4 regions of the Erwinia billingiae Eb661 genome follow, and region 1 is predicted to be linked to each of the others. Evidence: predicted binding sites of a transcription regulator. Region 1 holds the regulator's gene; each other region holds the start of a gene.
The links. Region 1 encodes Fur, which represses iron uptake genes when iron is present. Its sites were predicted from a motif close to ATAATAATGAGAACNACTATCAA; they were not measured.
Positions count from the first base shown of each region.

Region 2: a site for Fur is predicted at 3,796-3,818, ahead of fhuF (siderophore-iron reductase FhuF). Genes of this name have one in related genera too.
Region 3: a site for Fur is predicted at 5,261-5,283, ahead of fes (enterochelin esterase). Genes of this name have one in related genera too.
Region 4: a site for Fur is predicted at 1,898-1,920, ahead of feoA (ferrous iron transporter A). Genes of this name have one in related genera too.

Region 1 covers NC_014306.1:1,448,976-1,456,290, reverse strand. The annotation lists gene kdpE (two-component system response regulator KdpE) at 1-453, shown strand, start outside; gene pgm (phosphoglucomutase (alpha-D-glucose-1,6-bisphosphate-dependent)) at 522-2,162, opposite strand; gene seqA (replication initiation negative regulator SeqA) at 2,193-2,747, opposite strand; gene ybfF (esterase) at 2,998-3,762, shown strand; gene ybfE (LexA regulated protein) at 3,910-4,191, shown strand; gene fldA (flavodoxin FldA) at 4,342-4,872, shown strand; gene fur (ferric iron uptake transcriptional regulator) at 5,234-5,677, shown strand; gene EBC_RS08090 (beta-N-acetylhexosaminidase) at 5,738-7,315, opposite strand, start outside.
Region 2 covers NC_014306.1:665,983-673,297, forward strand. The annotation lists gene EBC_RS04415 (PepSY-associated TM helix domain-containing protein) at 1-373, opposite strand, end outside; gene EBC_RS04420 (DUF2946 domain-containing protein) at 456-884, opposite strand; gene EBC_RS04425 (MFS transporter) at 1,155-2,384, shown strand; gene EBC_RS04430 (YbaK/EbsC family protein) at 2,434-2,901, opposite strand; gene fhuF (siderophore-iron reductase FhuF) at 2,974-3,762, opposite strand; gene EBC_RS04440 (GGDEF domain-containing protein) at 4,249-5,349, opposite strand; gene EBC_RS04445 (DUF1435 domain-containing protein) at 5,611-5,895, shown strand; tRNA gene EBC_RS04450 (tRNA-Leu) at 6,046-6,132, opposite strand; tRNA gene EBC_RS04455 (tRNA-Leu) at 6,171-6,257, opposite strand; tRNA gene EBC_RS04460 (tRNA-Leu) at 6,291-6,377, opposite strand; gene rsmC (16S rRNA (guanine(1207)-N(2))-methyltransferase RsmC) at 6,564-7,315, opposite strand, start outside.
Region 3 covers NC_014306.1:4,484,113-4,491,427, reverse strand. The annotation lists gene ispB (octaprenyl diphosphate synthase) at 1-531, opposite strand, end outside; gene rplU (50S ribosomal protein L21) at 786-1,097, shown strand; gene rpmA (50S ribosomal protein L27) at 1,113-1,370, shown strand; gene cgtA (Obg family GTPase CgtA) at 1,700-2,887, shown strand; gene fepB (Fe2+-enterobactin ABC transporter substrate-binding protein) at 3,035-4,003, shown strand; gene fes (enterochelin esterase) at 3,968-5,206, opposite strand; gene EBC_RS21785 (TonB-dependent siderophore receptor) at 5,363-7,315, shown strand, end outside.
Region 4 covers NC_014306.1:4,658,079-4,665,393, reverse strand. The annotation lists gene feoB (Fe(2+) transporter permease subunit FeoB) at 1-1,614, opposite strand, end outside; gene feoA (ferrous iron transporter A) at 1,628-1,852, opposite strand; gene EBC_RS22720 (Tex family protein) at 2,006-4,342, opposite strand; gene greB (transcription elongation factor GreB) at 4,439-4,918, opposite strand; gene ompR (osmolarity response regulator transcription factor OmpR) at 5,209-5,928, shown strand; gene envZ (two-component system sensor histidine kinase EnvZ) at 5,925-7,277, shown strand.

The sequences.
Region 1 (7,315 bases):
CTCTCTGCACGCAGTGACGAACAGGATAAGATTGCGGCGCTGGATGCCGGCGCCGATGACTTTCTCACCAAGCCTTTTGGTATTGGGGAGTTACTGGCAAGAGTGCGTGTTGCGCTTCGGCACCGGGATAAATCCGGCAACGGGACGCAAGCCAGTGAAATTACCTTTAGCGACGTCTGCGTGGATATTGCCGGGCGACGCGTCACCAAAGGCGGTGCGGATCTGCATCTGACGCCCATTGAGTTTCGTCTGCTGGTCAGCCTGTTGAATCACGCCGGAAAAGTCATGACGCAACGTCAACTGCTTAACCAGGTTTGGGGACCCAATGCCGTCGAGCACAGCCATTATCTGCGCATCTATATGGGACATCTGCGGCAGAAGCTGGAAAGCGATCCGGCGCAACCTCGCCATTTGATCACCGAAACCGGTGTCGGCTACCGCTTTATGCCGTGAATGGCTGCGGCGCAGGCAATAAAAAAGGCGCTATATCAGCGCCTTTAGGTTTTTCTGAAGCTTCGCGATTAGGCGTTTTTCAGCACTTCGCTAACAATCTCAACCGCTTCTTTCTCGATCTGCTCACGGTGCTCAGCACCGAGGAAGCTCTCGCAGTAGATTTTGTATGCATCTTCAGTGCCCGAAGGACGCGCAGCAAACCAGCCGTTCTCGGTCATCACTTTCAGACCACCGATAGAAGCACCGTTACCCGGCGCTGCCGTCAGGCGTGCCGTGATCGGATCGCCCGCCAGCGTATCGGCACTGACCATTTCTGGTGACAGTTTAGACAGCGCCGCTTTTTGCGCAGAAGTCGCAGAAGCCTGCAGACGGTTGTAGCTCGGGGCGCCGAAGCGCGCGGCCAGTTCGTCATAATGCTGCTGTGGATTCTTGCCGGTTACCGCAGTGATTTCTGCCGCCAGCAGGCACATGATGATGCCGTCTTTGTCGGTAGACCACGGCGTGCCGTCAAAGCGCAGGAAGGAAGCACCCGCACTCTCTTCGCCGCCGAAACCAAAGCTGCCATCGTACAGGCCGTCAACAAACCATTTAAAGCCAACCGGCACTTCCACCAGCTTGCGACCAATGTCGTTAACCACGCGGTCGATCATCGCGCTGGAAACCAGCGTTTTGCCGACGGCGACATCTTTGCCCCACTGCGGACGGTTCTGGAACAGGTAGTTGATTGCAACGGCCAGGTAGTGGTTCGGGTTCATCAGGCCAGCAGGCGTGACGATACCGTGGCGGTCATAATCCGGATCGTTGGCAAAGGCCAGATCGAATTTATCACGCAGCGCCAGCAGACCCGCCATCGCGCTCTCAGACGAGCAATCCATGCGGATCACGCCATCTTTATCGAGGTGCATAAAGCGGAAGGTCTGATCGACCGAATCGTTCACGATGGTCAGATCAAGGTTGTAGAACTCGGCAATACGCTGCCAGTAAGCAATCCCTGAACCGCCTAACGGATCGACACCAATTTTCAGGCCCGCTTTCTGAATAGCAGGAATGTTAACGATCTGCGCCAGGCCTTCAATGTAAGGCTGGATCAGGTCTTTTTCCTGAAGATGGCCGCTTTCCCAGGCTTTGTCCAGCGCGATGCGCTTAACGCCTTTCAGGCCATCTTTAATCAGAGCATTGGCACGGTCTTCAACCACTTTGGTGACGTTAGTGTCAGCCGGGCCACCGTTTGGCGGGTTGTATTTAATGCCGCCATCTTCCGGTGGGTTGTGCGAAGGCGTGATCACAATGCCATCGGCCTGAAGGCCACCGGCTTTGTTGTGCTCCAGAATAGCATTGGAGATCGCAGGCGTTGGCGTATAGCCATTGTCCAGCTGCACAATCACATCGACACCGTTCGCGGCCAGCACTTCCAGTACGGAAATGATCGCAGGTTCGGAGAGCGCATGGGTATCTTTGCCGACGAAGCAAGGACCGGTAATGCCGTTCTTTTTGCGTTCTTCTGCAATCGCCTGAGCAATAGCCAGAATGTGCGTCTCGTTAAAGCTCTGACGCCCTGCACTGCCGCGATGGCCAGAAGTCCCGAATTTAACCGCATGTTCCGGGTTGCTCAGATCGGGCTGCAGGACATAATACTGTGACGTTAATTGTGCAACGTTAATCAAATCACTCTGCTGGGCGGGTTGCCCTGCACGGGGGTGATTGGCCATTGGCGATTCTCCCTGACGCTTCTTTATCAGTTAGAGGGTGCCGCAAACCTTGTCAGCGAGTTCCGCAGGGAACTGCATTGACTGCATGATGTGTTCCACCATGCTGCGTTTGCGACCTGTGTTGGTGTTGGTGATCACCCAATACGGCGTGCCGGGAATATGTTGCGGCTTGGTATGGGTGCCATTCTGTACCAGGGTCTGCTGATTGCCTGCAAAGTAAACGCGCGTGCGGCCAAGCAGTGACTCGGTCGCGGCGGCAAAAGCTTTGGGATCCTGATTATATAAAGTCGACAAGATGAGCATAAAACGGTTAACCGCTTTCTTCTGCTCAGCATATTCGTCAGACAGCAGCAGCTCACGCACCGCGCGAACGCGGTCCTGAGGGCGGGATTCCACCTTCACTGGCGCCGCGTCTTTGGCGACGCTCACGGCAGTAGATGCCGTTACCGCTGCGGTAGCAGGCGCTTTTTGCCCGGCCGTAAATTTAAGCATACGACGCAAAATGTCAGAGGCGCTTTCACCAATATGCTGAGTGTGACTGGCGATATAACGGTAGAGCTCTTCGTCGACTTCAATAGTTTTCATCTTGATCCAGTACAATTTATTGCTGATAAGAGCCGGTCTGTACGCTGCCTGAACAAGCCGCACAGGATCGTTCCAGCTCTAACACGAGGATTATAAAGTTAAATCCTGCCGGGGTGTAGCGCCAGCCCCTGATACCAGTAAAAGTCAGAATATGCCGCAAAAAGATTGGCGGGCGCTTTCTGGCCGTCACGGCAGGAAAAAGTGAATCTATGATACCCTAACCCCTCGTTTCAACAGTAAGAACTTTGTTATGAAATTGAATACCCGCTTGCTATCTGAACAATCCGCCCGCCCTGAGGTTCCCGTGGTGTTAATCCACGGCCTTTTTGGCAGCCTTGATAATTTGTCCGTGTTGGCGCGAGGGTTAAAGGACGATCGCCAGCTGGTGCAGATCGACCTGAGAAACCACGGTTTATCGCCTCGCGATGACCAGATGGATTATCAGGCGATGGCCCGCGATGTACTGGAAACGCTGGATGCCGAAGGGATTGACCGGGTCGCGGTCATCGGACATTCGATGGGCGGAAAAGTGGCGATGGCGTTAACCGCGCTGGCGCCAGAACGAATCGAGCAGCTGGTGGTTATCGATATGGCACCGGTCGCTTATCCGACCCGCCATCACGATACGATTTTTGCGGCGCTGAAGGCGGTCACCGCAGCGGGCATTACGCAACGAAGCGATGCCGCAGCGCTGATGCGTGAAACGATAGAAGAAGAAGGCGTGATTCAGTTTCTGCTGAAATCCTTCCAGCAAGGGGAATGGCGGTTTAACGTGCCGGTGCTGTGGCAGTGCTACGATCGGATTATTGGCTGGCAGCCGGTTCCGGCCTGGGAACATCCCGCGCTGTTTATTCGCGGCGAACGTTCGCCCTACCTGGCCGATGAATATCGTGACGCCCTGCTGGCGCAGTTCCCCAAAGCCCGTGCGCATGTGGTCAACGGTGCCGGTCACTGGGTCCATGCCGAGAAACCTGATGCTGTTTTGCGCGCAATACGCCGTTTTTTTGCGCTGTAAAAACAATTATATCCTGAGATGGCTAAATCATTGTCGTCATGACTTTCGCTGGGGTATGATGGCGCGCTAAAAATTTGTCGCTGCACGAATTTCAGCCGACATCAGGCCTGAACCATCAGAACTCCAGCCTTTCAGTATCACGATTCTATGGCAAAAGAAAACACGGACCGCACCACGATCGATCTGTTCGCAGATGACCGTCGCCCGGGACGACCAAAAACCAATCCGCTGACGCGTGATGAGCAGCTGCGTATCAACAAACGCAACCAGCTTAAGCGCGATAAAGTGCGCGGGCTGAAGCGCGTTGAACTGAAAATGAACAGTGACGCGGTTGATGCTCTGAACCAGCTTGCCGAGCAGCGTAATATGAGCCGCAGCGAGCTGATTGAAGAAATGGTCATGGCGCAGTTGGCCGATCAGGACCGCTGAACAGGCGCTTTCAGCACCCCCCGGTGAAGCACAAAGCGACAAAAGCAGGCGGATTACTCATTTATCCCCCTGTAGCTGTCTGCTATCATTGCCGGTATCTGTAATAAGCAGCCTTTACCCTATCAACACGTTTCAAGAGGTTAGTAAGTCATGGCAATCGTAGGCATTTTCTTTGGCAGCGATACGGGCAATACAGAAAACATTGCAAAAGTGATCCAGAAGCAGCTCGGTAAAGAGGTGGCTGAAGTTCATGATATCGCTAAAAGCAGCAAAGAAGACCTTGAAGCCTTTGATATTCTGCTGCTCGGTATCCCAACCTGGTACTACGGCGAAGCGCAGTGCGACTGGGATGATTTCTTCCCGACGTTGGAAGAAATTGATTTCAACGGCAAGCTCGTTGCGCTGTTCGGTTGTGGCGATCAGGAAGATTACGCTGAGTACTTCTGTGACGCGATGGGCACCATCCGCGACATTATCGAGCCTAAAGGCGCGGTGATCGTCGGTCACTGGCCAACTGAAGGCTACCATTTTGAAGCCTCGAAAGGGCTGGCGGATGATAAGCACTTCCTCGGTCTGGCTATTGACGAAGATCGTCAGCCAGAACTCACCAGTGAGCGCACCGAGCAGTGGGTCAAACAGATTTATGACGAGCTCCAGCTGAAAGAAATCCTGGAAGCGTAATCAGACCGGCCTGATTGGGAGGTATCTCACATCAGGCCAGTGGTTTTTCCTATAGAAGTAATAGACACATTTTTGTAACTTTCATCTGCAAATCTGTAAAATATCGCCATCGGTCACCCGCTTTCTCAGCGCCTTTCGCTCTAATAGCGACTATGATGAGGCAGAGCGAAATGTCAGCCCAACCGCTTGCTCTCACGGACGTAACGACTCTTCTCCTTACCTCCCTTGATTGAGATGCATCGCCAGTGGTGTTCATTTCGAAATATCAGTTCTATAATGAGACGTTTGGCTTTTCGCGACGACCGATGTTCAGGGCTTTTCAGCCACAAAGTGACTAGCAAAGTAACAGGACAATATCCGCATGACTGACAATAACACCGCATTAAAGAAGGCCGGCCTGAAAGTCACGCTTCCACGACTTAAAATTCTGGAAGTACTTCAGGAACCTGAGGGCCATCACGTCAGTGCGGAAGACTTGTACAAGCGTCTGATTGACATGGGCGAAGAGATTGGTCTGGCGACGGTTTACCGCGTTCTTAACCAATTTGATGATGCCGGGATCGTTACCCGTCATAATTTCGAAGGTGGTAAATCCGTTTTCGAACTGACTCAGCAGCATCACCACGATCATCTGATTTGCCTGGATTGTGGCAAGGTGATCGAGTTCCGTGATGAAAACATCGAAGCTCGCCAGCGTGATATCGCCACGCGCCACGGCATCAAACTCAGTAACCACAGCCTGTACCTTTACGGTCACTGCTCAACCGGTGACTGCCGTGAAGATGAGACGCTGCACGACAAGTAATCTACACTAACAGCAAAAAACCGGTGATCCTTCACCGGTTTTTTTTTGCCTGTCGCCCCGTTACAGCGCTTCCGTCCGGCTGACGCGCAGACCATCAGGACTGCGCGTACGCAGCAATACCTTACCGGCCACCGCCGGCGGTTGATCCGCCTGCCACTGCTGCCAGGTTGTCCCCTCGTCCAGGCTGTACTCAACGGTTAAGCCCGGTAGCTCGGTATTGACCACCAGCTTACCGTCCTGCACCACCCCACCGGGCACCGGCAAGCGATAGGCAATGCCGGCTTTATCCAGTTTTGCCAATTCACGTTGCCCCAGAAGGTTGGCAAACCGCTGCCAGTCCTTCAGCTGAGCCTGCTGGTCTACCAGGCGGGTTTTGCCGCCGGTATACTCTTTGCCGGCTTTATAATCCTGCTCCCAGGCTGCGCGGTGCCAGGCACGTTCCGCCACGGACAAAATGCGCGGGAAAAGCTTGTACTCCACCTGCGCGTCGGTACGGGTGGTTTCACTCCACAGTTGAGCGGAGATGCCGTGAGCGCCAGGCCAGGGCTTGTCAGATTTAGCCGTGAAAGGTTTGCCGTCGCGATCGACGGAAGTCTCGGCGTTTTGTGGCAAGTTATCCGGCGCGAAGTGGAAAATTTTCCGTTCATCGGTAAAGCGCGTTCCCCAGTAGTATCCCCGCTCCAGCGGATTCACCTCGGCAGGAAAATCGAGATACAGGTAATCCGGATTGGAGACGATCACTTCATAACCTTTGCCTGCCCAGTCATTGGCAGAATCAAAACCGCCCCAAAACAGCGTATCCCAGAAGTTGACCGCAACCCTGTCCGTTGCGAAGGCTTTGGCATTTTTAGCGTCTTTAATACCATCCTGCCAGGCCTGCATTTTGCCGATACCGTGTGCCTTAACCTGCTTGCTGACGTTAAGGGCAAAGTCGCTCGGCAGATGATCCAGGTCTTCAATCTTTCCTTCTTCAATCATCGTCTGGCAGACCTGGGATTTTGCCCACGGCTTATCTTGCTGGCTTAAGTCCAGTAAACCGGTGCCTTCAACGGGTGTGTTCTTATCCGAATAGCCGGATCCTAAGCGAATGTTTTTGGCTTCATCTCCGCCGAAATGCCAGGTCTTCAGCGGCTGTCCGGCAGCTTTATGCATCGCCTGGATTTCACCTATCACCTTGTCGGTAAAGCGTAACGAGGAGCTCAGGCACGGATTGAGATAGCTGGTGCGATCGTAAAGCTGCACGGAGGTGGTGTTGGAATTGTCGCTGGGATCGAGCAGGCGGAATTCATTGGCTTCTTTTTCCTTACCGGCATTGAACAAGCGATCGTAACGCGCTTCCATCGAGATTACCGCTGCCCGGGCGTGGGCCGGCATATCGATTTCCGGGATGACCTGAATACCGCGCGCATCAGCATACTTCACAATATCGATATACTGCTGACGGCTGAAATGACCGCTGCCACTGTTATCACTGTTTGGTCCCGATCCTAACTGTGGCAGCAAACAGCGCTTCTCTTCAGGATCGTGACAACGCTTGCTGCCAATCTCCGTTAACTCCGGCAGGCCTGGAATTTCAATACGCCAGCCTTCATCGTCGGTCAGATGGAAATGGAAAACGTTGAGTTTCCACGCCGCCAT
Region 2 (7,315 bases), 780 kb from region 1:
GAGGATCGACGAATACCGCGGTGGTGGCACTGCCGCCGTCTGGCGTGGTGAACATCACTCGCGTGGTTTCCCCGGCAGCGGGCGCCGGGCGCAGGGCGGTGATTTTCGCCTGTGGGCCAATAAACGACTCAGCGACCCGAACCTGATCGGCAAGAGAGCGTTCCGGCCCCCGGCTGTCGGTGAACAGCTGATGTGAGTAGAGCGCGTTTTCCAGCTGCGGCGTCATCACGTACAGCGTGCCGGTGAAGGCTGCGACGAAGATAAACGGACCGATAAACAGCCCGATATAGAAATGCAGACGACGCAGTAATGGCAGCAGGGCGCTGCGCGATTGTTCGGCGCGTGCAGACTGCGCCAGGATTTTTTCTGACATGATATTTTTCCATCCGCCTGTTTCCAGGCATGAGCAGGTGCCTGCCGCTATAACGACAGGATATTTTTAGTGTTTAACCGGCTCAGTAAGTGGGTGGGGCGCGCGGATGGAAAAACTGCGGAATAAACCGTGCCACAGCAGGGCGGAACGGCGGTGAATCGGGAAGCCTGGCGGCCTGAAGTGAAGACCACAGCACCGGGAAGTTGGTCAAATCTAACGGCAGGTGCGCCAGTAACACGCAGTAGCCACAGGCGCTGTCATCCATCATCGACATCGGATGGTGCTGCATCATGCGGGCATGTTCAAGCGGCGACATCGTGGCCATGTTCATGCCGTCCATCGGCATCTCATCATCCATCGCCATGTCATGATCCATGGCCATTCCCGGCATCATCATCGAATCACGCGCAGCATCACTCACCAGGGATTTGGAAATCACCGGAGCAATAAACAGCAGCAAAATGGCCACCACCGCCAGCCAGGCCGCAAAGCGGTTGGGCGAACGGTGCATCTGAATCAGCGACAAGCCTTGAACATCCTGGTCAAAAATCCACGGCGGGAGTGTAGCAAATAAACAATTAGCGCCGAAGCATTAACATCGCGGCAGCACCTTACCTCGGCTAACTATCAGGCGGGTAATGAAGTGTTACGCCGGTTTACAGCTTGAATCTTGCGCTGACAAAGACGCGAAGATCGCTATTTACTTACATGCTATAAACAAATAGTTAACATTTCTTGACCCGATATCCGGGCCTTGGCCGCAGCAAGACAGGATAACCCTATGTTCAACTGGACTTCGACCCAGCGCAATGTGGCTTTCGCCAGCTTTGCCAGCTGGACGCTGGACGCGTTCGACTTTTTTATACTGGTCTTCGTGTTGAGTGATATTGCTACCAACTTCCACACCGAAATTTCGCACGTCTCGCTGGCGATCATGCTGACGCTGGCGGTGCGACCGATTGGCGCGCTACTGTTTGGCCGCCTGGCCGAACGGTTTGGTCGTCGACCCATTCTGATGGTCAACATCCTGATGTTCTCGATTTTCGAATTGCTGTCCGCCTGGTCCCCGACCCTCGGCACCTTCCTCGCCTTCCGGGTGATCTACGGTATTGCGATGGGCGGCGTCTGGGGCGTGGCCTCATCCCTGGCGATGGAAACCATTCCTGACCGTTCGCGCGGGCTGATGTCGGGGATCTTCCAGGCGGGTTATCCCTGTGGCTATCTGCTGGCGTCGATTATCTTCGGCCTGTTCTATGCCTCCGTCGGCTGGCGCGGCATGTTCCTGATCGGCGCGTTGCCGGTGCTGCTGCTGCCGTTTATCTATTTCAAAGTCCCTGAATCGCCGGTATGGCTGGCGGCACGGGAACGTAAAGAGAGCACCGCGCTGATGCCGGTGCTGCGCAGCCACTGGAAGCTGTGCGTCTATCTGGTACTGCTGATGGCCTGCTTTAACTTCTTCAGCCATGGCACGCAGGATCTCTATCCCACCTTCCTGAAGGTACAGCACGGCTTCGATCCGCATACCGTCAGCATCATCGCTATCTGCTACAACATCGCCGCGATGCTCGGTGGCGTGTTCTTTGGCACGCTGTCAGAGAAAATTGGCCGTAAGAAAGCGATGATGATTGCCGCCTGCCTCGCGCTGCCGGTGATCCCGCTGTGGGCATTCTCAACCGGTTCGGTGATGATCGGGCTGGGCGCGTTCCTGATGCAGTTTATGGTCCAGGGCGCATGGGGCGTGGTGCCAACCTACCTGACCGAGCTGGTGCCGGCCAATACCCGCGCGGTGCTGCCAGGCTTCGTTTATCAGCTGGGTAACCTGATTGCCTCAGTCAATGCCACGCTGCAATCATCGATAGCGGAAGCGCATGGCAACAACTATGGCCTGGCGATGGCGATTGTCGCCGGCACCGTGGCGGTGTTGATCTGTGTGTTGGTGGCTTTCGGCAGGGAAACGCGCGGGGTGGAGATATCGTCCTCACCCGGCAAGGTGAGCGAGCAGTCCCGCTAGGGGAGTAAGCGAAAAGGGCGGTTCTCAGAGCCGCCCTTTTTTGTTGCCGTCAGGCAGGGATCTCGCAGACGTCGACCCATTTGGCGTCGGTCAGTTGCGCCAGCATCTCGGGCGAAATACGCACGGCGCTGTTAATCGATCCGGCTGCAGGCAGCACTTCTTCATAACGCTTCAGCGAGATATCGCACAGGATCTGTAAAGGGGTTTCCAGTCCGAACGGGCAGACGCCGCCGACCGGATGACCGGTCCAGTTCACCACTTCATCAGTGCTGAGCATGCGCGCTTTGGCACCCAACGTCGCTTTCAGCTTACGGTTATCCAGGCGGGCATCGCCGCGAGTCACAATTAATACCACCCGATCTTTCACCTTCAGCGACAGGGTTTTGGCAATCTGGCCAGGCTCCACATGGTGTGCCCGTGCCGCCAGAGCGACCGTTGCCGTGCTCTCGGCCAACTCGATAATGCCAATATCAGGGGCGCGCTCGGCAAAGAACTGCCGTACAGACTCCAGGCTCATGCTTTTCTCCCACATAACGAAGCGCATAAAGTTGCCACAGAGCAGACTGACTGTAAACGGGAAGGCGTTAATTTAGCTTAGCGTGCAGTTTCCGCAGCGCTCAACTTCCGGCAGGCGATAGCGCTGGCAGCAGGTACGTCGCTGCATTTCACCGTCACGCGGGAGCATGGTGCGATAGAAAGGGTTGTCGGAACCGTCCAGCAGGGTTTTGCTGAAGAAGAAGGCGTGTTCGAGTTCGGCGTGCAGGGATTTGCCCAGCAGAGGGGCCAGTTCACCGAGGAACCAGTGCACGGCGAAGCCGGTGTTGCTCCAGATAAGCTTGCCGTTGATATCACCGTGCTGCTCAATGGCGCGCACCGCCGGGATCAGATGCTGTTGGATCAGGCGATCCATACGACGTTGTGGGCTAAGGAAACGGGCTTCTTCATCTTCGCGCACGTCAAACCAGAAGGTTGCCGGGCGGCCGGTTTCATGGAACTCAACGTGGCAATGCTCGGGTGAGCAGTCCAGCGGGCGGTTTTCAATCAGCAGTGCCATCATCATCGGCGGCAGCACCAGGCCGAAATACCACTGCGCCCAGAGCGACTGCAGCGGCTTGTTTTCGCGTTCCATCTCGCCCTGCTCACGGTAGATATAGTCACCGTACTGCGCGTTAAGGCGGGCGAAATTCTCCGGTGTCGACCAGCGGTCCAGCGTCATGCTGCTGGCGGGCGCTTCTTCCCCCAGCTTCACGCTATCCAGGAAATAAGCACGGTGTTCACTGAACAAGGCGCGCAGCGAAGACGCCAGCGAACGATTGCTCTGCAAAAAGATCAGCGGATGTGAACCATACTCAACTGCCTGACGGACGATGGTGGCCATGGGATTTCCAGCGTAAACCGAATACAAAAACAAATGATAATCGTTCTTGATTCTATCTGAGGCCATACGCACAAACAAGCAGCAAATTGTGCGCCGGGTCTGGAAGGCAATTGATAAGCAACCTGGCTGAATTTTGATCGCATTGGCCATAATAACAGCAGGGATTACGCTGTAGATTAACAGGCAGGCGTTATTGACGGCTTTATAGCAGCTTATTCCATAACCGGGACGTTTCCCGGCATTGTAGAGTTAATTCCAATTATAGGGAATAACAATGGCTGGGTTATTTGCTGTTATCACCTCCGCCGAAGAATGCATTATTGCCATTTTTTATTAACAACAATTTTTCATTCATCGGCTTAATGAATAGGGAATAAAAGCGCAGGTCATTATGCCAAATAAACCCGTCAGGCCTGGGATTTGTATTAAGGAGAGCGATAAATTAATTCAACGTATTGGCCCGGGCGTCCGGGCCAGTTAAAAATATCACATTGCATCTGCGGGGTGGTTAAGCGGACTTTTCGTTATGTCTTCAAAGGAGAGGATCGTATTACGTCCACGGCCTTTTGCCAGATAAAGTGCGCGGTCGGCATTGGCCAGCGCCGTATCGAAATCTTCTTCGATTAAGGGCGCAAACCCGGCGCTGATGGTGACGTGGGTAGCGACCCGGTCATTAAACAGATGCGGGATCTCCAGATTCAGCACGTACTGGCGGATGCGCTCCGACAGCTTACGGGCAATCGACTCATTGACGTTGGTCAGCAGCACCAGAAACTCTTCGCCGCCATAGCGGGTCACAATGTCCCTTGAACGCACCGCATCCCGTATCGCCACCGAGACACGCGCCAACGCCTGATCGCCCATCGCATGGCCGTAGTTGTCGTTGTAGGCCTTGAAGTTGTCGATATCCAGCAGCAGTACGAAGTGGCTGCCCGCGTGGTTCTCGAGGATGTTCTCCAGCCGGTTTTTCAGCCCACGGCGATTGTACAGGCCGGTCAACGGATCGAGCATGCTGAGGTCGCTGTAGGTCTCTTTCTCTTCATACAGCTGACGCATCAGGCGCAGGGTAAAGTTGTCCCTGCGGCGCTGCATCAGGTGGTGCAAGGTGAAGCCAATCAGCGGCAGCGCAATGGTAAACAGGATCAGCAGCGTGTTCTGCCCGTGGTCCAGCACCAACACCGCGACGGAAGGCGGAGCCGTATGCAGGCAAAATGCCAGCAGATGGTCGCCCAGCGCGATGGCACTGATAAAAAACACGCTAATCAGACTGATTACTAAAAAGCTGCCGTCGAAATAAAATACCCTTTCGTACTTATCGTAAATTTGCCACGTCCACAGCAAACCGGTAATTACCGCGACCAGATTTAATATCGGAAATTTCCCTGACGGCTTTAAAAGCATCCACGCGATGATCACCGCACAAAATAGTGCGATGGCAACCGTGGGAATTGAAAACTGAACCTGTCCCAGTTTCCCTTTAGTGCTACATAAACAAAATAAAGATGTTGCTGTGTTTAAAAAGAGAAAGAGCATCAGCGACAGCCGATGCTTGCTGTTAAGCAATTCATCATAGCTTTGTAATTTCATTATTTTCTACTCGTGACTGCAATGAATAAACCCGCACCATTAACCTAAATTGGCGGACTACATTCGCGCGTGGAATAGTTTCTTTCTGTTATTATTTGGAATTTCTTAATAGTGAACGCTGCCAATTTACCACTTAACATTCGGAGTGTCATCAGCGCGGGCAAAGTTTCAACAGCGGCTCGGTAAATTATGCTGCAAAGTGATAAATATTCTTATATGCTATTGGTAATCATTATCATTTGAAAGGGTGTGGGTACGACAATGCTGATAGCACTGGTCACCGCATGTGGACTTTGGGGGGTAAGCTGGATGTTCGGAAAAAAACTGGATAGCGCCTGGGGCGTGTTGCTGCCCTGTGCAGTGATGCCGCTTATCGCCCTGATGAAACTGTCATTCAGCGAATGGCGGGTGATCATGGTGATTGCGCTGTTGGCCACCGTGGCGATGCTCTATCACAAACGTCTGCGTCATTACCTGCTGTTACCTTCCTGCCTGGCACTGGCGGGCGGCATGGCGGCCATATCCGTCAATTTCGGCATGCTTTAACAGAACAGGGGACGGTGAGTCGCAAAGGAACAGCGGATCAAACAGATGAAAATCGGATTGCAGCGTGAAAACAGAAAGTGATTCAGAGAAAGGCCGTGCAGAGATAATCGGGGAGATGATGCAGGGAAAAGCAGTGAGCCAGTTTCAACGTGGTGCGAAGAGAGGGACTTGAACCCTCACGTCCGTAAGAACACTAACACCTGAAGCTAGCGCGTCTACCAATTCCGCCACCTTCGCATTCTGTTGAACTTAACTTTTTATTCATATCACCGCATTGGTGCGAAGGGAGGGACTTGAACCCTCACGTCCGTAAGAACACTAACACCTGAAGCTAGCGCGTCTACCAATTCCGCCACCATCGCTCGAATGCTGCGTAATATGAACAACGTGATTTATGGTGCGAAGAGAGGGACTTGAACCCTCACGTCCGTTAGGACACTAACACCTGAAGCTAGCGCGTCTACCAATTCCGCCACCTTCGCATACCATCAACACAGGTAAACTGTATTGCAACCACGGAGGCGCATTCTAGAGATTTTCCAGTCTACGTCAACAGTTATTTAGCCACCTTCCCGATGAACGCTGTAAAAAGCGACGTTATCACGGCCAGGTTGGCGAATCAGGCACTTGCTAAGCAAAAAGCGGCGAAATAATCGCCGCTTTACGGATTAACGCTTGGCTTTCGCCGCGCGCTGCAACACGGCACGGTAAACCTTAAAACGGCCATTTTGTAACAGCACTTCATGGCTGCCAAACGTCTCATCCAGAATCTGCGGATAAGGCAGGAAGGCGTTGGCCACGATGCGCAACTCGCCGCCCATGTTCAGGTGCTTCACCGCACCGCGGATCAGCGTCTGTGCTGCGTCCAGGCTGGTTTGCATGCCATCGTGGAACGGCGGGTTGGAGATAATCATGTCGTAACGCCCGTTGACGTCGGAGTAGACGTTACTGGCAAACACTTCACCTTCCAGATCGTTCGCTGCCAGCGTCGCTTTACTGGCTTCGATTGCCGCTGCATTTACATCAGTCATAAACAGGCGAACTTTCGGCGAGAAGCTGGCGAGCATGGCGGAGAGCACACCGGCGCCACAGCCCATATCCAGCACTTTGCCTTTCATATGGGGTTTCAGCGTGGAGAGCAGCAGGTTGCTGCCGGCATCCAGACCGTCACGGCTGAACACGCCTGGCAGGGTTTTGATGGTCAGAGGGCCGAGCGGATATTCGTCCCAGTACTGCTCAACATCAAAGGTCGGCTGAACATCCAGGCTGCCATGATACAAACCACAGCGACGTGCGCTGTCGATTTTGTTCATTTTTGCCCACGGCTCCAGCATCTGTTCTGCACTGCGAACGCCGCTGCGGTTTTCGCCGACCACGAACAGATCGGTGCCCACCGGCAGCAGCGACAGCAGGTTTTCCA
Region 3 (7,315 bases), 2.1 Mb from region 1:
CGCTTCAAACAGACGGGCGGTTTTGCTGTAAATCACCCGCATGTAGCTTTCTTCGGTGATATCCGGGTCGTTGCAGTTCATGAGCTGCAGGACTTCGCCTTCAGCGATAACGTTCACTGCTTCAGACATTAGCGCCAGTACCCGGAGCGATCCGAGGCTGGTCATCATCTGGAAAGCACGCGTGTAAATGAAGTCGCCAACCAGCACGCTGGCCGCGTTACCAAAAGCAGCATTGGCCGTGGCTTTGCCGCGACGCATGTCGGATTCATCCACCACATCGTCATGCAGCAGCGTGGCCGTGTGAATAAATTCGATCAGGGCTGCTACGGTAACATGCTGTTTCCCGGTGTAATTAACGGCGCGAGCCGCTAAAACAGCGATCATCGGACGGATGCGTTTGCCTCCACCACTGATGATGTAGTAACCCAACTGATTAATGAGGGAGACCTCAGAGTTCAGCTGTTCGAGGATAGTTGCGTTGACGTCCGCCATATCTTGCGCGGTGAGTTCGTTTATCTGTTCTAAGTTCATCAGTCTGTTCAGCTATTGCTCAGTATGCTGCTATGATAAGCGTCTTTACCCGTGCCTGCGGCAGGTTATGTATTACAGATTGTACTGGAAAATCAGCGCAACGAAACAATTGCATTCGCTTAGCGTTTTTTTTCTGCAATACCCCGCATCAGGCACTTGTCATTATCCTGGAAGTTGCGTAGAATTCGCGCCCTATTGTGAATATTTATAGCGCAGCCTGAAACTAAGACGGCAAGCGCGAAAGCGGAGTTTATATGTACGCGGTTTTCCAAAGTGGTGGTAAACAACACCGAGTAAGCGAAGGTCAGACCGTTCGCCTGGAAAAGCTGGACATCGCAACCGGCGAAACGATTGAATTCGACCAGGTTCTGATGATTGCCAACGGTGAAGATGTGTCAATTGGCGCGCCTTTAGTTTCAGGTGGCTTGATCAAGGCAGAAATTATTGCTCATGGTCGCGGCGACAAGATCAAGATTGTTAAGTTCCGTCGTCGTAAGCATTACCGTAAGCAGCAGGGTCACCGTCAGTGGTTTACTGACGTGAAGATCACTGGCATCAGCGCGTAAGAGGAGATCTGACAAATGGCACACAAGAAAGCTGGCGGCTCCACTCGAAATGGTCGCGATTCCAATGCAAAACGCCTCGGCGTTAAGCGTTTCGGCGGCGAATCTGTTCTGGCAGGTAGCATCATCGTTCGTCAGCGTGGAACCAAATTCCATGCGGGCACCAACGTAGGCTGCGGCCGTGACCACACTCTGTTTGCAACTGCAAACGGCAAGGTCCAGTTCGAAGTGAAAGGCCCGAACAACCGTAAATACATCAGCATCGTTGCTGAGTAAGGTTTTCGTGCCTGAAAGCGGTACCTGATACCGCTTTCAGCAGCGAATCTAAAAGCCCCGCTATGATTGCGGGGCTTTTTACATTCTGCGTTCTGCCCCGGCGTAATTACGTCTGAGGGTTCACAGCAAAGGTCACTTTTGCTGTACACTTTATATTCAGCTGCACGATGTCTTGAGGCGGATCCCCTTTCTGGAATCGACGTGAAGACAGCTTTTGCGGCGCCAGAAACCCAGTTTCCGTCACCAGGCACACCAGCTTGCTACGGCGGATCACTCCCGGACACGCGTCACCTTGCCAGCGTCGGGCGAATGATTTACGGAGAAGTAACATGAAGTTTGTTGATGAAGCGACGATACTCGTCGCTGCGGGCGATGGCGGCAATGGCTGCGTCAGCTTCCGTCGTGAGAAATATATCCCAAGAGGCGGTCCGGACGGCGGCGACGGTGGTGACGGCGGCGATGTCTACATGCAGGCCGATGAAAACCTCAATACCCTGATTGACTACCGTTTCGAAAAATCTTTCCGTTCAGAGCGTGGCCAGAATGGTCAGAGCCGTGATTGTACCGGCAAACGTGGTCAGGACATTATTATTAAAGTGCCGGTCGGCACCCGTATCATCGATCAGGGCACTGGCGAGACGCTGGGCGACATGATGACGCATGGTCAGATCCAGATGGTCGCGAAAGGCGGCTGGCATGGTCTGGGCAACTCCCGCTTCAAATCTTCCGTAAACCGTTCTCCTCGTCAGAAAACGATGGGGACCAAGGGTGAAGTGCGTGATATCCAGCTGGAACTGATGCTGCTGGCTGACGTGGGTATGCTTGGCTTGCCGAATGCCGGTAAATCAACCTTTATCCGTGCGGTGTCCGCCGCGAAACCAAAAGTGGCTGACTATCCGTTTACCACGCTGGTACCAAGCCTCGGCGTGGTTCGTATGGACACTGAACAGAGCTTTGTGATCGCCGATATCCCGGGTCTGATCGAAGGGGCATCTGATGGCGCGGGTCTGGGTATTCGCTTCCTGAAGCACCTTGAGCGCTGCCGTGTGCTGTTACACACCATCGATCTGGCGCCAATTGACGAATCCGATCCGATTGAGAATGCCCGCATCATCCTCGGTGAGTTGGAAAAATACAGCGAGAAGCTGTTCAACAAACCGCGCTGGTTAGTGTTCAACAAAGTTGACCTGCTGGACCAGGAAGAAGCGGAATCTCGTGCTAAAGCGATTGCTGATGCGCTGGGCTGGACAGATAAATACTATCTGATCTCTGCTGCCAACCGTACTGGCGTAACGCCATTGTGCTGGGATGTGATGTCCTTTATCAACGCCAATCCAAAAGAAGCGGAAGAAGCACAGAAGCAGCCTGAGAAAGTCGAGTTCATGTGGGATGACTATCATCGCCAGCAACTCGAAGAAGCTGAAGCAGAATCTGCTGTTGAAGTGGAAGACGACGACTGGGATGACGACTGGGATGAAGAGGACGACGAAGGCGTCGAAATCATCTACAAGCGTTAATCCAACAAAAGGACACCCCGGTGTCCTTTTTTTATGTCTGCAGCTCGGGCAATTAAGTCTTTTAAATGGTAAAGATAATTATTATCATCTTTGCCATCCTTCGATTTGCCATGTTTTGACATCGGCGCTTTGCCAACGAGCCTGATAATGACCTCTGCCTTCCTCACGCGTTACCCGCTACTGTTCAGCCTGCTTTTGATCCCCTTTCTCGCCCAGGCTGATGCCCGTCCTGACTGGCCGCGCCATCTTTCAACCTCAAAGGGGGAAGTTGTGCTTAAGCAGCCGCCGCGACGTATTGTTTCAACCAGCGTGACGCTTACTGGCTCATTACTGGCGATTGAAGCCCCGGTTATTGCCAGCGGGGTAACTCAGCCTGGAAAACGGCTTGCCGATGATCGGGGGTTCTTTCGTCAATGGGGCGATATTGCCAGCGCCCGCGGGGTAAAACCGTTACCCACAGGGGAAGCCAGTCTGGAAGCCATCGCCGCGCAGGAGCCAGATTTGATCGTGGTCAGCGCAACGGGAAAAGACTCAGCTGTCACGCTGTATGACCGACTTTCGCTGATTGCACCCACGCTGGTGATTAATTACGACCAGCAGAGCTGGCAGCAAACAGAGCGACAACTTGCAAAAGCCACCGGAAAGGAGACCGAAGCGGAGGCTTCTATTCAGTCATTTGCCAGACGAGTCGCTGCCGTCAAAGCGGCAATAGTATTGCCACCGCAGCCCGTCTCTGCACTGGTGTTCAATCCACAAAGTCAGGCCGCTAATCTCTGGACCCGCGACTCTGCGCAGGGGCAATTGCTGGAATCATTGGGGTTTACCCTGGCCACGGTGCCCGCTGAACTGGCTCAGGCGCAACGGAGGTTGCAACGCAAAGACATTATCCCACTCAGTGGCGAGAGCCTGGTGACGGGGATCAATGGGCAATCTGTATTGATGTTCGCCGCCGATCAATCTGGCAAATTGGCACTGCTGTCTGCGCCTTTACTGGCGGCGTCGCCTGCCGTTCAGCATCAGCAGGTCTATACGCTGGGGAATGACAGCTTCCGCCTTGACTACTACAGTGCAAACCATCTTTTAACGCGACTTAGGGATCTCTTCGCTGCTCACTGAGTCGGACCATAACCACTTAAGTCCGTCCGTGATCCCTCCGCGCCAGCAGAGGGCATCATGACCGCCGTCAATCTCCCGAAAGCGGACATCAAGGCCAGCATCGACCAGCAGGGGATATAACTGCCGGTTCGAATCAAGAATGATTTTCTCATGCCAGCCTGCATCCAGTGCAATGCGTTGCCCGGGCATTCCGGCAATTCCCTTTACAACCTGTTGTATCAACAACCCTGTCGCTTGCTCAGGTTGGTGATCCCGGCGTGGCCACCAAAAAGATCCTGACTGACTAAGCGCACAGCCAAAGCGTTCAGGCCAGTTCAGCACCGCATACACCGCCGCGAGGCCACCAAAACTCTGTCCAACAACAACGGTATTTTTTGCTTGCCCGGAAAACGCGATTTTCCGCCGCAGTTCGGGTAACAATTCCTGTTGAATGGCCTGCCAGAAGAGCGGATTACAGGGGAGCTCTGCGGCTCTCAGCGAGTTATCCACCGAATCGATAAATATGTATACCGCTTCAGGCAGGTCTCCGCTGCGTGTCAGCGTTGCCAATGGCGCTGCAACAGGTTGACTCATTAGCCAAAATTTCCCGTCAAGCAGGATCACCAGTGGACGATGAAGGGGATTTTCTTCGCCGGTGGCCAGTATCGCCACGTCTCGGGTATTACCCAGTAACACGCTCTCCCAGCTCAAGTTCAGGGTTTCAAGCCGATTATCCTCAGTCTGCCACTCGGGTTGCGCTGGTGCTGCAGGCATATGCAGCGGAGACACCCAATGACCACGTCCGCTTTGCCAGCCCGCCAGCGGATTATAACGATCGGGTTGTGCCAGTGGGAATTTCCGCTGCCACCACTGTCTCAGGGAAAGCATCGAAAGCGGTTCTGCGGGCAACTCATCTGCGGTGTCAGGCATCAAAGAGTAGCTGCCACGCCAGCCCTGGCTCAGGGACAGAGTGGTCTGCCAGACGTCGGTTCCAGCAATGCGCTTAAGAGAGTGGGGCAGCCCACCACGATGATGGTCGGTTATGCCGATAATGTTCAGCCAGACGTTGCGGATCGCCGAGTGGAACTCATCCCCGTCAGGATCGCGCCAGAGGAAAGTCACTAAGGCGTTTTTTCCCTTTTCCCTGGCGATAAATGGGGTGCCTTGTTGAGCGACAGATTGCCACCAGGCCTCTGTTCCGATTACAGATGTTAAAGCCGTCATAGATTATCAAACCACTGAGTGAACTTTCTGACAAAAATAGAAATGATTGTAATAATCGTATTGATAATTATTTTCATTTGCAATAGTGTGTTGCCGCACTTTTGCCAATTTGGCCCGGGTAATTTTGAAGGGCATATTTGTAGGGAAACAGGCTTCATGACCAGATTTTCACGCTTATCACTGACGATTCTCGCAGGACTGGGAGGCGTCGCGCTGGCTCAGGCAGACACCGTTGATGCCAATGGTGGCACGCTGATGGTGACGGCCGCGCAGCAGACGCTTCAGGCCCCAGGCGTTTCGACCATTACGGCCGATGAAATCAAAAAACGTCCTCCCGCCAGAGATCTCTCTGAAATCATTCGGACCATGCCAGGCGTCAACCTGACCGGCAACTCAACCAGCGGACAGCGCGGTAACAACCGTCAGATTGATATTCGTGGCATGGGTCCAGAAAACACGCTTATCCTGATTGACGGTCTGCCCGTTTCCAGCCGCAACTCGGTACGGTTAGGCTGGCGTGGCGAGCGTGATACGCGTGGAGACACCAACTGGGTTCCACCTGAAATGGTCGACCATATTGAGGTGATTCGCGGGCCTGCCGCAGCGCGCTATGGTAACGGCGCCGCAGGTGGCGTGGTGAATATTATCACTAAGCAGGCCAGTAATGAGTGGCATGGTGCCTGGAATAGCTATCTGAATATGCCGGAGCATCGCTCTGAAGGATCGACCAAACGCACCAACTTCTCACTCAGTGGGCCGCTCTCTGATGCCGTCAGCTTTATGCTGTATGGCAACCTCAGTAAAACGCAGGCTGATGCGCAGTTTATCAATGAAGGGCATCAGTCACTGAGAACCGGCACGTATGCTGATACGGTGCCGGCAGGGCGGGAAGGGGTGGAAAATAAAGATATCCACGGCAAATTGCGTTGGGAGTTTGCGCCACGCCAGGTACTGGAATTCAGTGCAGGCTACAGTCGGCAAGGAAATCTGTACGCCGGAGACACGCAAAATACTAATACCAGCGCACTGGTGCAGGACAACTATGGCAATGAGACTAACCGTCTCTACCGTCAGGACTTCGCCACCACGTGGACAGGCGTGTGGGATAACGGCATCAGCACCCGCAGTTATGCGCAGTATGAAAACACGCGTAACAGCCGGATGAACGAAGGGCTGGCAGGCGGTACGGAAGGGATTTTCTCCGACAGCGGCTTCTCCACCATCCAGCTGGATGACGTATTGTTGCACAGTGAAATCAGCGTTCCTTTTGAGCTGTTGGTCAATCAGACCGCAACGTTTGGCGTCGAATGGAATCAGCAACGCATGAAAGACGGGGCTTCCAATACTCAGGCGCTGTCCGGCGGTAACATTGAAGGGATCGGAAGCAGCAACCGCAGCCCTTACTCCTCTGCAGAAATATTCTCGTTGTTTGCTGAAGACAATATCGAGCTCACTGACAGTACCACGCTGGTGCCCGGTTTGAGATTTGATCACCACAGTATTGTCGGTGATAACTGGAGTCCTTCGTTGAACCTCTCACAGGCGCTGGACGATGACTTCACCCTGAAGCTGGGCATTGCCCGAGCCTACAAAGCACCGAGCCTTTACCAGACCAATCCAAATTACGTCCTGTACAGCCGTGGGCAAGGCTGTGCAGACAGTGCCGGCGCCTGCTATCTGATGGGAAATGACGACCTCAAAGCAGAAACCAGCATTAACAAGGAAGTGGGGATCGAGTATAAGCATGAAGGCTATCAGGCCGGGATCACCTGGTTCCGCAATGATTATCGCAATAAAATTGAAGCCGGCTATCAGCCAAGTGGCACCTCAACTTCAGGCGGTACTGATATCTACCAGTGGGAGAATGTGCCCAAAGCGGTAGTGGAAGGGCTGGAGGGAACGGTTAACCTGCCGCTGACTGAATCAGTAAGCTGGAACAACAATCTGACGTATATGCTGCAAAGCAAAAACAAAACGACAGGCGACCGCTTATCAATCATCCCGGAATATACCCTTAACTCGACGCTGGCCTGGCAGGCCACAGACGCGCTTTCCCTGCAAAGCACCCTGACCTGGTACGGTCGACAGACGCCGAAAAAATATAACTAC
Region 4 (7,315 bases), 1.9 Mb from region 1:
GTTGATGCTGTCCACCGGCTGACCACTGAACGAGAAACTGTTCAGCGCACCAATCAGCACGCTAACCACCACGATGACTTTGCCGGCCCGCAGCACAAAACTTTGCAGCCGCTGCCAGGTTTGCAGCAGCAGACTTTTCAGATGGGGCACGTGCCAGGTCGGCAGCTCCATCACAAACGGCGACGCTTCCCCACGCAGTAAGGTTTTTTTCAACAGCAGCCCGGTCACAATGGCAGCGACAATGCCCAACAGATAAAGACTGAACACCACCAGCGAGCCGCTTTTGCCGAAGAAGGCGGCAGCAAATACGGCGAAGATCGCCAGCCTGGCACCGCAGGACATAAACGGTGCCATCAGCACGGTCATCAGGCGCTCGCGCGGCGCATCCAGCGTGCGGGCGCCCATCACCGACGGCACATTGCAGCCAAAACCGACAATCAATGGCACGAAGGATTTGCCGGGCAGACCCAGCGCCTGCATCAGACGATCCATCACAAACGCCGCGCGCGCCATATAGCCGGAGTCTTCCATCAGCGAGAGGAACAGATACATCAGGCCGATTTGCGGCACCAGCGGCATCACGGTATTGATACCGCCGCCAATGCCCTGTGCCAGGAACAACGTGAGCGGCAGCGGGAAGTGCGCCATGGCCCCAAGCCACTGCGTGCCGTGAATAAATATCGCCGCCGATCCGATCTCAAACAGCGGTTGCAGCGCGCCGCCAAGGTTGATGGCAAAGAAGAACATCAGGTACATCACGCCAAAGAAAATCGGCAGGCCGAGCCAGCGGTTGAGAACCAGGCTGTCGAGCCGGGTTGAAAGCCGGTGCGCGGTTGCCCGATGCGGCACGGTCACCGCGTCACACACCGCATCAATGGCCTGATAGCGGGCTGCCGCAATCTTCAGCGGCGCTTCCGCCAGGTCAGGGAACGTTTGCAGCAAGGCTGCGGCGTCGCTGGCCTGGGAGCGGCTGTAGATATCGCCCTCAAGCAGCTGTAACGCCAGCCATCGGCGTTGTACCGGCGATCGCTCGCCGTGCATCGCGTCACTCAGCGTGGCCACCTGCGCGAGGATCCCGGCGGGATAGCTGACCGCAAACTGCCCGGCACGCCGTGAATGGTCATCAATTGCCTGCTTAAGCTGTTCAATGCCCTGCGCGCGAGTGGAAACAAGCGGAATAACCGGGCAGCCGAGCTGCTTTTCAAGGGAAGGAATATCGATATCAATCTGCTGGCTGGCGGCGATATCCAGCATATTCAGAGCGATGATGCAGGGCACGCCCAATGCCTGCAGCTGCTGAGTCAGCCATAGGTTACGGGCCAGATTGCTGGCGTCGACCACGTTGATCACCAGATCGGCTTCGCCGCTTAACATGTAGTGACAGGCAATCTGCTCGTCGAGTGAGCTGTCGGCAGAAAGGGTGGTGAGGGAATAGGTGCCGGGCAGATCGACCAGTTGCACAGCATAGCGTTGCGTCGCGAACTGCCCCTGTTTGCGCTCGACCGTCACCCCAGCCCAGTTGCCTACTCGCTGCCGCGCGCCGGTTAACTGATTAAACAGGGTGGTTTTACCCGAATTCGGGTTGCCAATCAGGCCAATGGTGCAGGTTTTCATCTTCATCGTCCCCTCAGCGCTGAGGCTCCAGTTGCAGGAAAGCCAGGTCTTTTTTCCGCAGCATCAGGCTGACGCGGCGAACTTCGATCTGCACCGGATCGCCCAGCGGGGCAATGCGCTTGACCTGAAAATGGGCGCCGGGCAACAGCCCAAGCGCCAGCAGTTTCTGTCGGAACGCGGCGCTGACGGAGGGAGAGAAGCTGACGATTTTATAGTACTGCTGCGGGACGATCTGCATAGTTCCACCTGGCGGCGGGAGGCGCCGTGATATTCAACGGTGGCAATTATAATGAGAACGATTCACGCTCTTATTGATGCAGAACAAGCTTGAGGGGAGCGAAACTAAACACAGGTGAAATGACGCGCGGACCGGCAGATCCGCGCGTGTTGCTTAGCGTTTCTTGCCGAACGCCGCGGCCAGCGCATCACCCATCGCGCTGTTGTTGCTGACTGCGGGCTGAGCCGCCTGCCGTGGACGCGGTTTGCCCTGAGCGGGTTTCGCGTTGTCACGGCCGGCATTGCCGCCGCCGCCACGGCGAGCGTTGCCTTCGCCTGGCTGCTCATCAAGACGCATAGTCAGCGCAACGCGCTTACGCTGCAAATCGACTTCCATCACCTTCACCTTAACGATATCACCCGCCTTGACCACCTTGTGTGGGTCATCGATGAACTTATCTGACAGCGAAGAGATATGCACCAGACCATCCTGATGCACGCCGATATCGACGAAGGCGCCAAAGCCGGTGACGTTCGTGACCGCGCCTTCCAGCACCATGCCGGGCAGCAGATCGTTCATGGTCTCGATACCTTCTGCGAACTGGGCCGTTTTAAACTCAGGACGCGGATCGCGGCCCGGTTTTTCCAGTTCTTTGATGATATCGGTGACGGTCGGCACACCGAACTTCTCATCGGTAAAGTCGACGGCACGCAGGTTGCGCAGCTCGGTAGGGTTGCCCATCACGTCATTCAACGCCTGCTGAGTGGCGGCCAGAATGCGCTGCACCACCGGGTAGGCTTCCGGGTGAACCGTTGAGGCATCCAGCGGGTTATCGCCCTGGTTAATGCGCAGGAAGCCCGCGCACTGCTCAAAGGCTTTCGGTCCCAGACGGCTGACTTTCAGCAGCTGCTGACGATCCTGGAAACGGCCGTTCTCGTCGCGCCAGCTGACAATGTTCTGCGCCATCATCTTGCTCAGGCCCGCCACGCGGGTCAGCAGTGGCACGGAAGCGGTGTTCAAATCAACGCCAACGCCGTTCACGCAGTCTTCGACCACCGCATCCAGCTTCTTCGCCAACTGGCTCTGGCTGACGTCGTGCTGATACTGGCCAACCCCGATGGATTTCGGGTCGATTTTCACCAGCTCAGACAGCGGATCCTGCAAGCGGCGGGCAATCGACACCGCACCACGGATGGACACGTCGAGGTCAGGGAATTCCAGCGCGGCCAGTTCAGAGGCGGAATAGACCGATGCGCCGGCTTCACTGACGATCACTTTCTGCGCCTTGACCTGCGGATACTGCTGTTGAATATCCAGGTAGAAGCGCTCGGTTTCACGGGACGCGGTGCCGTTGCCGATGGCAACCAGCTCAACGTTGTGTTTTGTGCACAGCGCCGCCACGGCCGCCGCGGCTTTTGCCGTCTGGCCGGTATGCGGATAAATGGTATCGGTCGCGACCAGCTTGCCGGTGGCATCAACGATCGCCACCTTCACGCCGGTACGCAGACCCGGATCGAGGCCCATGGTGGCGCGCATGCCTGCCGGTGCCGCCATCAGCAAATCGTGCAGGTTACGGGCAAAGACGTTGATCGCTTCATCTTCGGCGCGTTCGCGCACGGTGCCCATCAGCTCGGTTTCGAGGTGCAGCAGCACCTTGATGCGCCAGGTCCAGCTGACCACCGCTTTACGCCAGCCATCAGCCGGTGCGTTGTTCAGGCGCAGCTGCAGGTGATCGATAATGATCTGCTCGCCGTGGCTTTCACGTGGCGGCTCATCGAACTGCGGATCGGGATTCAGTGACAGCTGCAGGATGCCTTCATTGCGGCCGCGGAACATCGCCAGCGCACGGTGGGATGGTGCGGTGGCCAGCGCTTCGTGGTGATCGAAGTAGTCGCGGAACTTCGCGCCTTCCTCCTGTTTGCCGTCGACGACGCGCGACACCAGGTGGGCATGTTTCCACAGGTAGTCACGCACTTTGGCCAGCAACGAGGCGTCTTCAGCGAAGCGTTCCATCAGGATATAGCGCGCGCCATCAAGGGCGGCTTTGGTGTCCGCAACGCCTTTATCGGCATCGACAAAGGTCGCGGCCAGCTGCTCAGGGTCGTGTGAAGGATCTTGCCACAGAGTGTCGGCCAGCGGTTCCAGACCGGCTTCAAGCGCAATCATTCCGCGCGTGCGGCGCTTTTGCTTATAAGGCAGGTAAAGGTCTTCGAGTTCGGTTTTGCTCAGGGTGTTGCTGATGGCGGTGCTCAGCTCATCGGTTAACTTGCCCTGGTCGCCGATGGATTTCAGAATCGACTGGCGTCGCTCTTCCAGCTCCCTGAGGTAGCTCAGGCGGGTTTCCAGCATACGCAGCTGGGTATCATCCAGCCCGCCGGTCACTTCCTTACGATAACGTGCGATAAACGGCACGGTATTCCCTTCATCCAACAGACGGACAGCGGCATCAACCTGTTCTGCTCGCGCCTGCAGCTCACTTGCAATAATGCGGCTCAGCGAATCTTTCATCATCGGTTACTTTATGGCTTATAGACAGCGGACAGTTATACGGATTGCAGGCGGAAATTGCCAGTCGCCGGGCGACACTCAGCGCCCACATCCGCGTGATTAGGATTGTTTAACGTAGTCGATCGCCACCACATACCAGTGCGCATCGCCAACCGGCGTAGGCACCACCGCCAAATCGCCGACCTCTTTCTTCAGCAGCGCGCGGGCCATCGGTGAATCGATTGAGATGTAGTCATTGCGGCCAAAAATCTCGTCGTAGCCGGCGATGCGAAAACGCTTCACGTCGCCCGCGTCGTTTTCAATCTCGACCCAGGCACCAAAGAAAACTTTGCCATCCTGCTGCGGCGAGTATTCCACGATGCGCAGCTGCTCGAGGCATTTGGTGAGATAGCGCACGCGGCGGTCAATCTCGCGCAGCCGTTTCTTGTTGTACTGGTAATCGGCATTTTCACTGCGGTCACCGAGGCTGGCCGCCCAGGTCACCTTTTTGGTCACTTCAGGCCGATCTTCCCGCCAGAGAAAGTCGAGTTCCTGCTTCAGCTTGTCGTAACCTTCGCGGGTAATCAGTTGGGTTTTCATCGTAATCCATTTCTTTCACGGGAATGCTGCGACTATTTTGTTGTGCGGCGCGCACTGATGCAAATCCCTTCTGCATTTTTCTGCCCGCGCTTACTGTTTGTTTGTTCTGACTATTCGGCATTGAAAAGCTGTGCATTAGCGCAGGTTTTTCCGCCAAAATTAAAGATAAGCTGCTGTTTAATATGCTTTGTAACAATTTCGGCTAGAATATAAACCATTATTGACTGTTACATTCAGGCATCTTTTTTGAAAATAATAGCTCGGGCAATTGCGCCTTTGGGAGTATCGACATGCAAGAGAACTACAAAATTCTGGTCGTGGATGACGACATGCGTTTACGTGCGTTGCTGGAACGCTATCTGACCGAACAGGGTTTCCAGGTGCGTAGCGTGGCGAACGCTGAGCAGATGGATCGTCTGCTGACGCGTGAATCCTTCCACCTGATGGTGCTGGACCTGATGCTGCCTGGCGAAGATGGCCTGTCTATCTGCCGCCGTCTGCGCAGCCAGAGCAACCCAATGCCGATCATTATGGTGACGGCGAAAGGCGAAGAAGTGGATCGTATCGTTGGCCTGGAAATCGGCGCTGATGACTACATTCCAAAACCGTTTAACCCGCGTGAGCTGTTGGCCCGTATCCGTGCCGTTCTGCGTCGTCAGGCGAATGAACTGCCGGGCGCGCCGTCGCAGGAAGAAGCGGTGATCGCTTTCGGTAAGTTCAAACTGAACCTCGGCACGCGTGAAATGTTCCGTGAAGACGAGCCTATGCCACTCACCAGCGGCGAGTTCGCCGTGCTGAAGGCGCTGGTCAGCCACCCGCGTGAACCGCTGTCCCGCGATAAGCTGATGAACCTGGCGCGTGGCCGTGAATACAGTGCGATGGAACGTTCGATTGACGTGCAGATCTCCCGCCTGCGTCGCATGGTGGAAGAAGATCCGGCGCACCCACGCTATATCCAGACCGTTTGGGGCCTGGGCTACGTCTTCGTGCCGGACGGCAGTAAGGCATGAGGCGGATCCGCTTCTCTCCCCGCAGTTCCTTTGCCCGTACGCTGCTGTTGATCGTGACCCTGCTGTTTGTCAGTCTGGTCACGACCTATCTGGTGGTGCTGAACTTTGCCATCCTGCCAAGCCTGCAGCAGTTCAACAAAGTGCTGGCGTATGAAGTGCGAATGCTGATGACCGATCGGTTACAGCTGGAGGATGGCACGCAGCTTGAGGTGCCACCTGCATTCCGCCGTGAGATATACCGCGAGTTAGGCATTTCGCTGTATACCAATGCGGCGGCGGAAGAGAGCGGATTGCGCTGGGCGCAGCATTACGAATTCCTCAGCCAACAGATGGCGCAGCAACTGGGTGGGCCGACCGACGTTCGCGTCGAGGTGAATAAAAACTCCCCGGTGGTGTGGCTGAAAACCTGGCTGTCGCCGGATATCTGGGTCAGGGTGCCGCTGACGGAAATTCATCAGGGGGACTTCTCGCCGCTGTTCCGCTACACGCTGGCGATCATGCTGTTAGCGATTGGCGGTGCCTGGCTGTTTATCCGCATCCAGAATCGACCCCTTGTGGAGCTGGAGCACGCCGCAATCCAGGTGGGTAAAGGCATTATTCCGCCGCCGCTGAGAGAGTACGGAGCGTCAGAAGTGCGCTCGGTTACCCGGGCGTTTAATCAGATGGCGTCTGGCGTTAAACAGCTGGCCGATGACCGCACGCTGTTAATGGCGGGTGTCAGTCATGACCTGCGAACGCCGCTGACGCGTATCCGTCTGGCAACCGAGATGATGTCTCAGGAAGATGGCTATCTTGCTGAGTCGATCAATAAAGACATCGAAGAGTGCAACGCCATCATCGAGCAGTTTATTGATTATCTGCGTACCGGCCAGGAGATGCAGTTTGAGCGTGCGGACCTGAATGGCGTACTCGGCGAAGTGGTCGCGGCGGAAAGCGGCTATGAGCGTGAGATTGAGAACGAGGTGATGACCAGCGAACTGATGGTCGATATCAACCCGCTATCCATTAAACGTGCGGTGGCCAATATGGTGGTGAACGCCGCCCGCTATGGTAACGGTTGGATAAAGGTCAGCAGCGGCAGCGAGTTGCAGCGCGCCTGGTTCCAGGTTGAAGATGATGGTCCGGGCATCCGGCCCGATCAGCTGAAGCACCTGTTCCAGCCGTTTGTGCGCGGAGACAGCGCCCGCAGCACCAGCGGAACGGGATTAGGTCTGGCGATTGTGCAGCGTATTATCGACGCGCATCAGGGATCGCTGGAGATTGGTGACAGCGATCGCGGTGGGTTGCGCATTCGTGCCTATCTGCCTTTGCCACCGGCCAACAGCCTGCCGGCACCGCCCGTCGCGTAACGGTTAAATCTGTCTGTAAAAAAAGGGCTTAGTCGATG